DNA from 2 places in the Flavitalea sp. genome. Region 2 is predicted to be linked to the other one. Evidence: riboswitches for the same ligand, from Rfam matches in the RefSeq annotation. Region 2 holds a riboswitch; the other holds the start of a gene.

Region 1 (5,122 bases), on a different contig from region 2:
ACCAAAGCAAATCAGTTAGCCAGATCGCCTACGAATTAGGATTTAAGTATCCTCAACATTTCACCCGTTTGTTTAAACAACGCGTTGGTCAATCGCCAAATGAGTACAGAATGCTTAATTAGCTGACCCGCTTTTGTTGTTATCAAAAACAGTAGTAAAAGGAGAGTGAATCTATTAAAAGGTATAAATTTTCTCTCATCAAGGTTTTAAGGGCTCAATAAGAGATCACAAAACCAGAAACCTTTTGTGCCGACATCCGGGACCTGGGTCGGATGATCAGACAGTTTTATTTCCAAAGCCTTATATGTTTTTTCACCGGTGACGATGCTGATGGCCTTATTAAAAAAAGGCGCCTCAAAACAAAAGGAATGGAATTCGCCATTCTCCCCGCAGGGATCTACAGTTGAGGGCAATTCTGATATAAAATCATTATCTATTATCCGACCGCACCAGGTTTCATCGAGGTAACCATCATTTATACAGCAGGTAACGGTCTTAAATCCTTTGCCAATGAAATCATCGACAATCCCAAGGGTTTCCATCTTCCAGAGCGGGAACACGCAATACATATCCAAAGCTGCCATTTTATTTTCCCGGTACTGCCTCAGATCTTCCAAAAAAATATCCCCGAAAATTACATGGTATATTTTTTCTGCTTTTGCTTTCTGCAATATAGTCTGCATCTGCTCCTCATATTCTGCATTGCTGGCTTCATAGACGTAGGCTTTCAGTATTGGTATGCCGATGCTGTCAGCCTGGGCATCGATTAATTCTTCCCTGACACCATGCATACTAAGCCTTTTGTAATGACCATTGATTGTACTGAGCAGGTACTTCACTTCATACAAACCCTCTTGCCGTATTTTGTGCAACGCATAGCTGCTGTCCTTTCCACCACTCCAGCTGAATATGGCAGGTATTTTATTCATAGAGACCTGCTTTAATTTTCACGCTCATGGCACCACCTGATATTAATAACACCATTCAATACTCCTTTTATAAATATATCATTCAATACTCCTGTTATAAATATCAACACTCAATACCCCGGTGATAATTATTCTCGTTCAAGACTCTTGTAACGAATACGAAGGATACAGCGGAGCTGATTTTTCCTGCAGATGATTTGGCATTGTAAACAATGCAGGATGAAACAAAGCAGCTAACAATTCAATGCCATCTACCAGTCCCGCGGCCGAAGGTTGAGTGAACAGATCAAAATCTGCGATGTAAACCTGTTTTGTTTTAACAGCAGCTATTTCATCCCAATTTGCCCTTTGCTCCAGCAGGTGTATTTCCTGTAGCGCCCTTTCCTGGTGAAAACCACAGGGAGCAATCACCAATACTTCGGGATTGTATTTTATAATTTTATCCCAGGGGGTAACGATGCTGTCTCCGGCGGGATTGCCCAACATATCAATACCACCAGCCATAGCCACCTGGAATGGTATCCAGTGCCCGCAATTGTAGATAGGATCGATCCATTCCATCATCATTACTCTTTTAAGCGGCATCTGGTGTTGCCGGAGTATATCAAGCAAAACCGATGTTCTTTTTTGTAACGAAGCCAAATAGGTATAGGCCGCTTCTTCATGACCCAGAGCAGTAGCGATGGTAACTGCTGTCTGGTACACATCATCAAGGTTATTCGGCGTTAGCGGTATTATGCGAGGCTGTTTGGTCAATTTAGCTACTGCTGCCGCTGTGCATTTGGTATCTATCTGGCAAACCTCGCAGGTGTCCTGTGTAAAAATAATATCGGGTGCTATCCGTTCCAGCATTGTTTCTTCGACATAGTATAAGCTTTTACCCTGCGCTTTGCTGGCAGAAAATACCTTGTCTATCTCCAGGCTGGTGTAATTTTTCCCTTCCATCACACAACGCACTACTTTCTGTTTCTCTGCCAGTGCCACAGCCGGGCACTCAAAGGTTACACCCTGCAACAAATGCTGAAGGCCCATGTCATATATCATCTGGGTAGCAGCCGGTAAAAAGGATGAGGCGATCATTGTAAATTTTTTTGTGACTGCTCCCGGTTATAAAAAAGATTGAAAATATAAATGCCTCACGGCTTCTACATCTGCTGCCTTTCACCCTGAATGATTGTTTCTGGTGCGGCAGGTCTTCTGACTTACTCCATTGTTCATTGCCTTCCCATAGCGCCTTGGCGCCAAAGTGGCTTGAAGATTGAACAACATATGAAGGAGCTTACAGCTACGGGGATAGTCCCGGAATTACACCGGATTCCCTTTTAATCCCATGCTTTGAAGCAGGAAACCGTTCCGCAGCAAATGTAGCTTTTAAGAACAATCAGACAAATTGATTTTTTATTAGCCCTTAAGTATTGGGTCGATGTTACCTGTTCTACGTTCGATGAAATTTAACAAGATCAACCATCGGATACCTGGTAATGCGACCGAAAGTTAAATCATGCTCTTCGCATAAGCCAGCTACTATATCTCTGTAGTTCCATGCGATTCCGCCGGTAAAATAAAGAGGTGCCTCACACTGCCGGACGCAATCAAGAATATGACGAACAAAAAAATCATTCAGCCCATTTTTCAGGATTTTTTCAATGAATTCATGACCCCGATTCTTTGCAAGAAAATAGGAAAACGAAGCAAGGTATCTGTTTGGTAAAGAGCTTTTATATACCCCTTCAAGAATCCTTGCATAGTTGTTATCATTGTCCTGTTCAAAACTGTTTTTAAGCTCCTCAGGAAATTCGTTGTAGAGATAATGTTGCAATAATATCTTCCCAAGATAGGCCCCGCTTCCCTCATCGCCCAAAACATAACCCAACCCCGGCTTATTCCATGTAATATCCTTACCATCATAAAAACAGGAGTTAGAGCCTGTGCCCATTATGGATACTATTCCTTTATCGTTTCCGCAAAGCGCCCGGGAAGCAGCCATCAGGTCATGTGTTATAGAAATTACCGCTTCCGGAAATATCGCCTTTAAAGCAATATCAACTACTTCGATATTGGCTTTGGAATTACAACCGGTTCCGTAATAATAAATCCTTGTAATCCTGGCTTGTTCGGGAAGCTTGACAAGAAGTTCAAGCTTTAAAATTTCACATATGTCAAAGCTTGTTTGAAAATAAGGACTTATTCCCTGAGTATTGACATATATATCATTGCCATCGTTTACCAGGCACCAATGCGCTTTGGTAGATCCACTGTCCGTGATCAATATCATTTCTATTATTTTATTTGAAGTCTTATTCAGCTATTCCGAATAAAGCGAAACGTTGAGCTTGTTACGCTTTCGGGTTTGTAATATGGATCTGATACAATAACAGATACTAAAAAAGTAACAGGGTAATAGCACCCAATACGCAGTTTGATTGTCAGAAATTTCCGCCATCCATCCATATAGCAATGGCATGATTGCTCCGCCTGCGATACCCATAATCAATATTGATGAACCCCTGTTAAGACTTCTACCCTTCAGGCCCTGCAACGCCGTCGGCCATATAGCGGGCCACATCAATGCATTCACTGCCCCGAGAAGGGCCACGAAAAAAACAGATGATCTTCCCGGAATGATTATAATTAAAATTGTTACTGCAATTCCAGCTATGGAACAATACAAATAAGCTCTTTCCTGAGTGATGAATTTTGGTATGACTATTACTCCGAGTATATATCCAGCCATCATCGCCGCAAGGGTATATGAAGTGAGACCTTTTGAAAAATCAAAGCTTAATTCATGATAAAGGCCATAATTACCTATTGTATCTCCGGCGATCACCTCCACTCCTACGGCACAGAAAATTGCTATAAAGCCCATCACAAGATTCATTGAAGATCCGGGAGCTTTCTTAATATCTGATAGACGGCCATTACCGGTTTCAGATTCCGGATTGATCTCGGGAAGATGTGCATATTTAAGCGCATAAGCTACCAGGATCAACAGCAGGGCTATAAGGCAATAAGGTAAGATCACAGCTCTGGCCAGAATATCCAGTTTTATGGTTTTTTCAGCAGCACTCAATACAGCCAGTTCTTTCATAAACTCATCAGCGTCTTTAAATATGATAGCTCCCAGAAGAAGTGGAGCCAGCATACCGGCAGTTTTATTGAAAATGCCCATCATGCTGATACGTTGAGCTGCACTGTTCACCGGACCAAGAATAGTGATGTAGGGATTCAACGCTGTTTGAAGCAAGGTAAGACCTATACCCACCACGAACAGGCCAACCAGGAAGATGGCATATGTGCGGGTTAAAGCTGCAGGTATGAACAGGAGACAACCAAATGCCATAACGATCAAACCCAACCGCATCGCCGTGATCATTCCCGTTTTATTTATCAATCGCCCTGAGGGAAAGGCCATGATGGTGTAGGAGATATAAAAAGCAAACGTCACCAGGTAAGTCATCCACTCTTCAAGTTCGCAGGCTATTCTAAGGTAAGGGATCAACGCACCATTCACCCAGGTGATAAAGCCGAATATGAAGAAAAAAAATCCAATGATGATAATTTGTCTCTTATAATTATGAACTCCCTGAATATCCATTGATAGTTGATATGGTACCTGGTTATTATTTCTGTTTATTTAGTCTTATGGTCTTCCTGCAAATGCTTAAGAGCAGAAGGAATGTTACCGTATTTCAATAATATGTCTTTGGCAACTGCGTAATCACTAAGTCCCCATTTCTCCATCAGCATTTTTACACCCCGGTCCAGCAGCTTATCATTACTGATCTGCATATTGACCATCCTGTTATCCTCCACTCTTCCCAACCGGATCATAACGGCTGTGGAGATCATATTCAGTATAAGCTTTTGCGCAGTACCGCTCTTCATTCTTGTACTGCCCGTAACAAACTCAGGACCTACGGTCACCTCTATGGGGTAATCAGTATGCTTTGCCACTTCACTTCCGGGATTACACACAATACAACCTGTTACAATATTATTTTCCCGCGCAATTCTTAACGCACCCGCAACATAAGGAGTTGACCCGCTCGCGGCTATACCTATCACTACATCATTATCAGAAACAGCATTTTTTTCAAGATCCTTCCATCCCTGGTATTCATCATCCTCAGCATCTTCAACACCGTTTCGTAGTGCGCCATCACCACCAGCCATTATTCCTGTGACCATGT
Region 2 (5,122 bases):
GCTTTTACGGGCATGATGCGCCAGTTGGGTGGTTCTTTTGGAATCGCGGTAATTACCACTTTCCTTTCAAGACAAAACATGGATCATCGCAGTAACCTTGTTTCGCATCTTAATTTAAATGATCCCGATGTGCAGCAACGTGTTACTGCTCTTCAACATGGGTTTATGGCCAAAGGTAAAACCTTCGACGAGGCACTTAAAGCTGCTTACTCTTCGCTTGATCATGTGGTCACAAAGCAGGCTGCTGTGCTCTCATATATGGATGCTTTTTTCTACCTCGGCGTCATGTTCCTTATTTGTATCCCATTTGTGCTTATGGTGAAAGGGAACAGGAAACGCAAGGTAAACATAGCCGAAGCGATGCACTAGTTGTGATGCTTCTGCAACCACGCCACCGGTTGTCTGCCTTTGTGCATGACAACCGGTTTTTTATCTATTTAGCTGCCAACAAACTTTCTTTAATCGCCTTTAGCAATTCTTCATTATCACGCAGCAATATAGACTCGTTTACTGCAAGCCGGCCTATACCATCCATGAGAAAACCGGAGATTGTTATCCTGTATTTTGCCTGCATAGTATCACTGAATTTTTTTGTACTTATGTCATTCGTGAATTTCATTTGATATATATTCGAGCCGTTAGGCCAGGGAATAATTTTTAATTCAGCCAGATTATTTACCTGTGCAAATAATTCATTGGATTTTATAACAGCAGATTGAAACCTTTTTTCGAATCCATCCAAATAATGTAAAGCCATCGCCGCCTGGGGCCAGGCCTGGTACATAGTGCCACCAAAAATTTTTATCTGGTGTTCCATCTTTCCGATCAGCTCAGCGTCTCCGCAAAGAATCGCTCCTCCAGCCGCACCGAAATATTTGTACAATGAAATATATACAGTATCAAACTGATTACAATAATCCCTGACCGGAATTTTTGAATATGCCGAAGCCAGAAATAGCCTTGCCCCATCCAGATGCAGTTTAATTTTATTCTCGTGGCACCAGGAAGAGATTTTTTTGATTTCATCGAAAGGAACCTGGGCTCCATTAGCCCGCCTCACCGGGTTTTCAATGCTTACCGCACCAATGCCGGATTTGAAAACTTCTCCATCATTATGATAATCGATAGCTGCCCTAAGTTCTCCCAGGGTAAAAGCTGCTTCACCTTTTGCAAGCGGAATTAATCTCTTGTTGTGAACCGATTGTGCTGCATCTGCCTCATCACGGTAAACATGACTTGTTTCCTGCACAAAAACTTTGGTATTTGCTCCACATAAGGCAGCTATGGCAAGTTGATTCGCCATGGTTCCCGTTGGCATATAAATCGCTTTTTGTTTACCGGTAATTGCTGCGAATTTTTTCTCCAAAGCTTCTACTGATCCACCATTTCCATATGAATCTGCCTGGATGGCTGATTGTTTATTGATCAGGTCCAACCTTGAAATATAATCTCCGGCAGACATCAGCTCTTTATCAGCAACAAAATTGACTGGCGATAGCTCCGGCTGGTATACGGACCGTCGTTGCGATTTTTGTTCAGGCTGTATCCCAGGCACCTTATCTCTTTCAAAGCCCTGGTTCCTGTTAATTACTAAATTACTCATTACAGGGGCGAAAGGGATAATCCCCGGAATCATCGCGAGACTTGCTTTCCTTAGAAAATTTCTTCTATCCTCCATATGAAAATTTTATAGCACATATTACAATTTATCCGTGCAGCAGCGAAAGATTTTTTTGGTATTTACTCAAAGCAGGAATGAATGGAAACTACTGTTTTAGGATGTATATTTGCGTCCCGTATTATTTTGAATAAATCATTCCGAATAACAATCAGTATAAATTAGTTCCGGAAACAAATAGTATAAACTACATGACAAACAATAACAAACCGGTTAGAATTCTCGTGGTGGGATGTGGTAACATGGGTGCTTCACATGCAATCGCTTATACAAACATCGATGGGTTCGAAATATGCGGACTGGTTTCTACCGGGAAAAGCAAAGAAGTATTAAATGATAAGCTTGGGGGTGGGTACCCGCTTTTTACTGATTATGAAGAAGCGTTGTCGTTTACCAAACCTGATGCGGTTTGTATTTCAACCTATCCTGATACCCATGAATCCTTCGCACTATCTGCTTTTAAAAAAGGTTGTCATGTGTTTATCGAAAAACCTTTGGCAGACACGATCGCGGGAGCTGAGCGCGTTGCAAAGGCTGCGGCTGAATCAGGAAAAAAACTGGTCATTGGATATATACTTCGTTACCACCCTTCATGGATGCGGTTTATAGAACTGACACAACAAATGGGTAAACCACTGGTAATGCGGATGAACCTGAATCAGCAATCACATGGTAACATGTGGACAGTTCACAAAAATCTTATGAACAGTCTCAGTCCTATCGTTGATTGCGGTGTACATTATATAGATGTTATGTGCCAGATGACCCGTTCAAAACCGGTAAAGGTTCATGCCATTGGCGCAAGGTTGTCAAATGAAATTCCGGCCAGCAACTATAACTACGGGCAGCTTCAGTTAAAGTTTGAAGATGGATCAGTTGGATGGTATGAGGCAGGATGGGGACCTATGGTGAGTGAAACTGCTTTTTTTGTAAAAGATGTTTTTGGTCCCAAAGGCTCAGTTTCCATAATAGCTCAAAATGCCGGTGGAACGGGCAAATCAGATAATGTTGAATCACATACAAAAACAGAATCGATCCGGGTGCATCATGCCGATATAGATGCCAGCCAGGAATTCACTAAAAAAGATGAATGGATAAACCTCCTGGATGAACCGGACCATCAGGAACTTTGTAATCGGGAACAGGCGTTTTTCCTGAAAGCGATACGTGAAGACCTTGATCTGACCGATTCAATAGAAGACGGCGTAAACAGCCTTCGTATTGCCGTAGCCTGTGACGAGTCGGTAAGAACAGGGGAGATTATAACACTTAAATAAGTGCCGGTTATTCAAAGTTGATATTCATAATTCTTAACCTTCCATAAGTAAAACGCTGATTCCAATAGTTGTCTGTACAGGGTTGAATTCGACCAGCGTTTCACCATACCCCGTTAAGGTATAGGGATTCCTATTTTCTTCATAGCTAAATTTTGACGATACTGCCGGGCGGGACAAAAAGTTCAGAAAGGATCATCTTAAAAATCTATATTTGCCGCCAGTTACTGGTTCCTGGAATTTCAGATTCCAAGGATTAAAAGGGAATCCGGTTGAAAACCGGAGCTGTTCCCGCAGCTGTAAGAAGCAAACACAGCGATCACATCTACTGCCACTGTTTCTTTATTCGAAACGGGAAGGCCGCAAGATCGCGCTTCAAGCCAGAAGACCTGCCATAACAATCATCTATCACATGCTTTCGTGGAAAAAGTAGTGAGGATAATGAGTAATTAATCATGTTCATTTTGTTTAAAAGAAGTTTTTCGATTGCATATCACCATGCATTGTTTTCATTAATCAGTTTGATGAGCACAATATTTTTTATACCGTCTTTTGTAGCAGGCCAGGAAAAAGATACGGCCGCAACACTCCAGACCGTTACGATCAGCGCTGAAGGGAAACCGCAATTATTCAAGTCGATAACCCCGGTACAGGCATTTGATAAAAAGCAACTGGACAATATAAATGCATACTCAGTAGGGGATGCAGCGCGCTATTTTTCCGGGGTATTGATAAAGGATTATGGCGGTACCGGTGGACTCAAAACAATATCGGTAAGAAGCCTGGGTGCCGCTCATACCGGCATTCTCTATGACGGCATCCCGGTATCGGACCAGCAGACCGGTCAAATCGATCTTAGTCGTTTTTCGACAACTTTTATTCAGTCTTTACAATTGCACCAGGCGGGGATACAGGAAACGCTGGTGCCTGCGAGAGCTGCAGCTGCGGGAACAACAGTTGCGATTGAATCAAACACTTTTGACCTGAACCGTTCAGGTAAAACCGGATGGCAAACCGGGATAAAAGCTGGTTCGTTTGAACATATTCAACCTTTTGCCGGCTTATACCTGCCATTAAATGACAGACTGGTTTTAAGCGGAAATATTGAAGCAACCTATTCAACCGGTAATTATCCGGTGGTAGTTGATAATGGCAATCTCTCCTATAAATCGGAAAGAAATAACTCTTTTGTCCGCTCTATTCAATCAGAGGCGAATCTGGTTTATATCTTCAGCGACAGTTCAAACTGGCAAACAAAATTTGGTTCTTATTTTTCCGAAAGAGGATTGCCAGGTGCAATCGTTTTTTTCAATGACCGGTCTGTACAACAGCTTGCTAACAGCGATGTATATGCGCAAACGAGGTTTAAGTTAAAGCCCGGATTTCGTACCAACATAATCGTTTCTGCGAAATACCAGTACAATAAAACATTATATTCTGACCCCGATTACCCGAATAACCAGGGGGGGCTTAAGAATAATTACAGGCAACAGGAAATATACCTGAGTGCAGTTGCCAGTCACAGAGCCGGGAATAATTTGGTTATTTCTGCCTCATCAGACTTTGCAAATACAACTCTGAAAGCAAATACAGGCAATTATAATGCTCCGAAGCGAATCGCTGCCTGGAACAACATCTCTCTGAATTATCATAGGGGTGTATGGCAACTTAATACCTCGGTGTTGCATAACTATATTGCTGATAAAACTGATAATGCTGCGACATTATACCGCAATGAATTTACTCCGGCCGTTGCATTGAGTGTAAAGACCCGGAAAGATGGTCCGCTTATGTTCAGGGCTTTTTATAAAAAGTTGTTCCGGATGCCAACGTTTAATGACCTCTATTATAATCTCGTTGGAAACAGATCACTGAAGCCGGAATTTGCTGATCACTATAACCTTGGTGTCAGTTTTGCCAAAAGCTATAATGGGGCGATAAAAAAATTGGGGTTAAGCCTGGATGCTTATCATCTGAGGGTGAAAGACAAAATTGTCGCAGTTCCGAACAGGAACCTGTTTGTTTGGACCATGCTCAACCTGGGCGTTGTGAATATCAATGGTATTGATCTTACCACCGAACTGGATGGCAAACTGTCTCATGAAATAAACTGGTTCACAAGAGTTGCCTATACCTGGCAAAAAGCGTTGGACAAAACAGACCCGGCTTC

Evidence for each region. A riboswitch is a leader RNA that binds a small molecule or an ion and turns the genes downstream of it on or off. The one in region 2 is predicted to bind cobalamin.
Region 1: another riboswitch for cobalamin. It lies ahead of VK664_RS22180 (ABC transporter substrate-binding protein); the one in region 2 lies ahead of VK664_RS21425 (TonB-dependent receptor plug domain-containing protein).

Annotation. Positions count from the first base shown of each region.
Region 1 is NZ_DATHKG010000141.1:5,737-10,858, forward strand. Features, by position in the region: gene VK664_RS22170 (helix-turn-helix domain-containing protein) at 1-122, shown strand, start outside; gene VK664_RS22175 (Dph6-related ATP pyrophosphatase) at 207-929, opposite strand; gene VK664_RS22180 (ABC transporter substrate-binding protein) at 1,068-2,009, opposite strand; cobalamin riboswitch at 2,100-2,297, opposite strand; gene VK664_RS22185 (N-acetylglucosamine kinase) at 2,365-3,204, opposite strand; gene VK664_RS22190 (sugar MFS transporter) at 3,235-4,527, opposite strand; gene murQ (N-acetylmuramic acid 6-phosphate etherase) at 4,563-5,122, opposite strand, start outside.
Region 2 is NZ_DATHKG010000136.1:7,288-12,409, reverse strand. Features, by position in the region: gene VK664_RS21440 (DHA2 family efflux MFS transporter permease subunit) at 1-369, shown strand, start outside; gene VK664_RS21435 (threonine aldolase family protein) at 434-1,678, opposite strand; gene VK664_RS21430 (Gfo/Idh/MocA family protein) at 1,870-2,955, shown strand; cobalamin riboswitch at 3,163-3,363, shown strand; gene VK664_RS21425 (TonB-dependent receptor plug domain-containing protein) at 3,477-5,122, shown strand, end outside.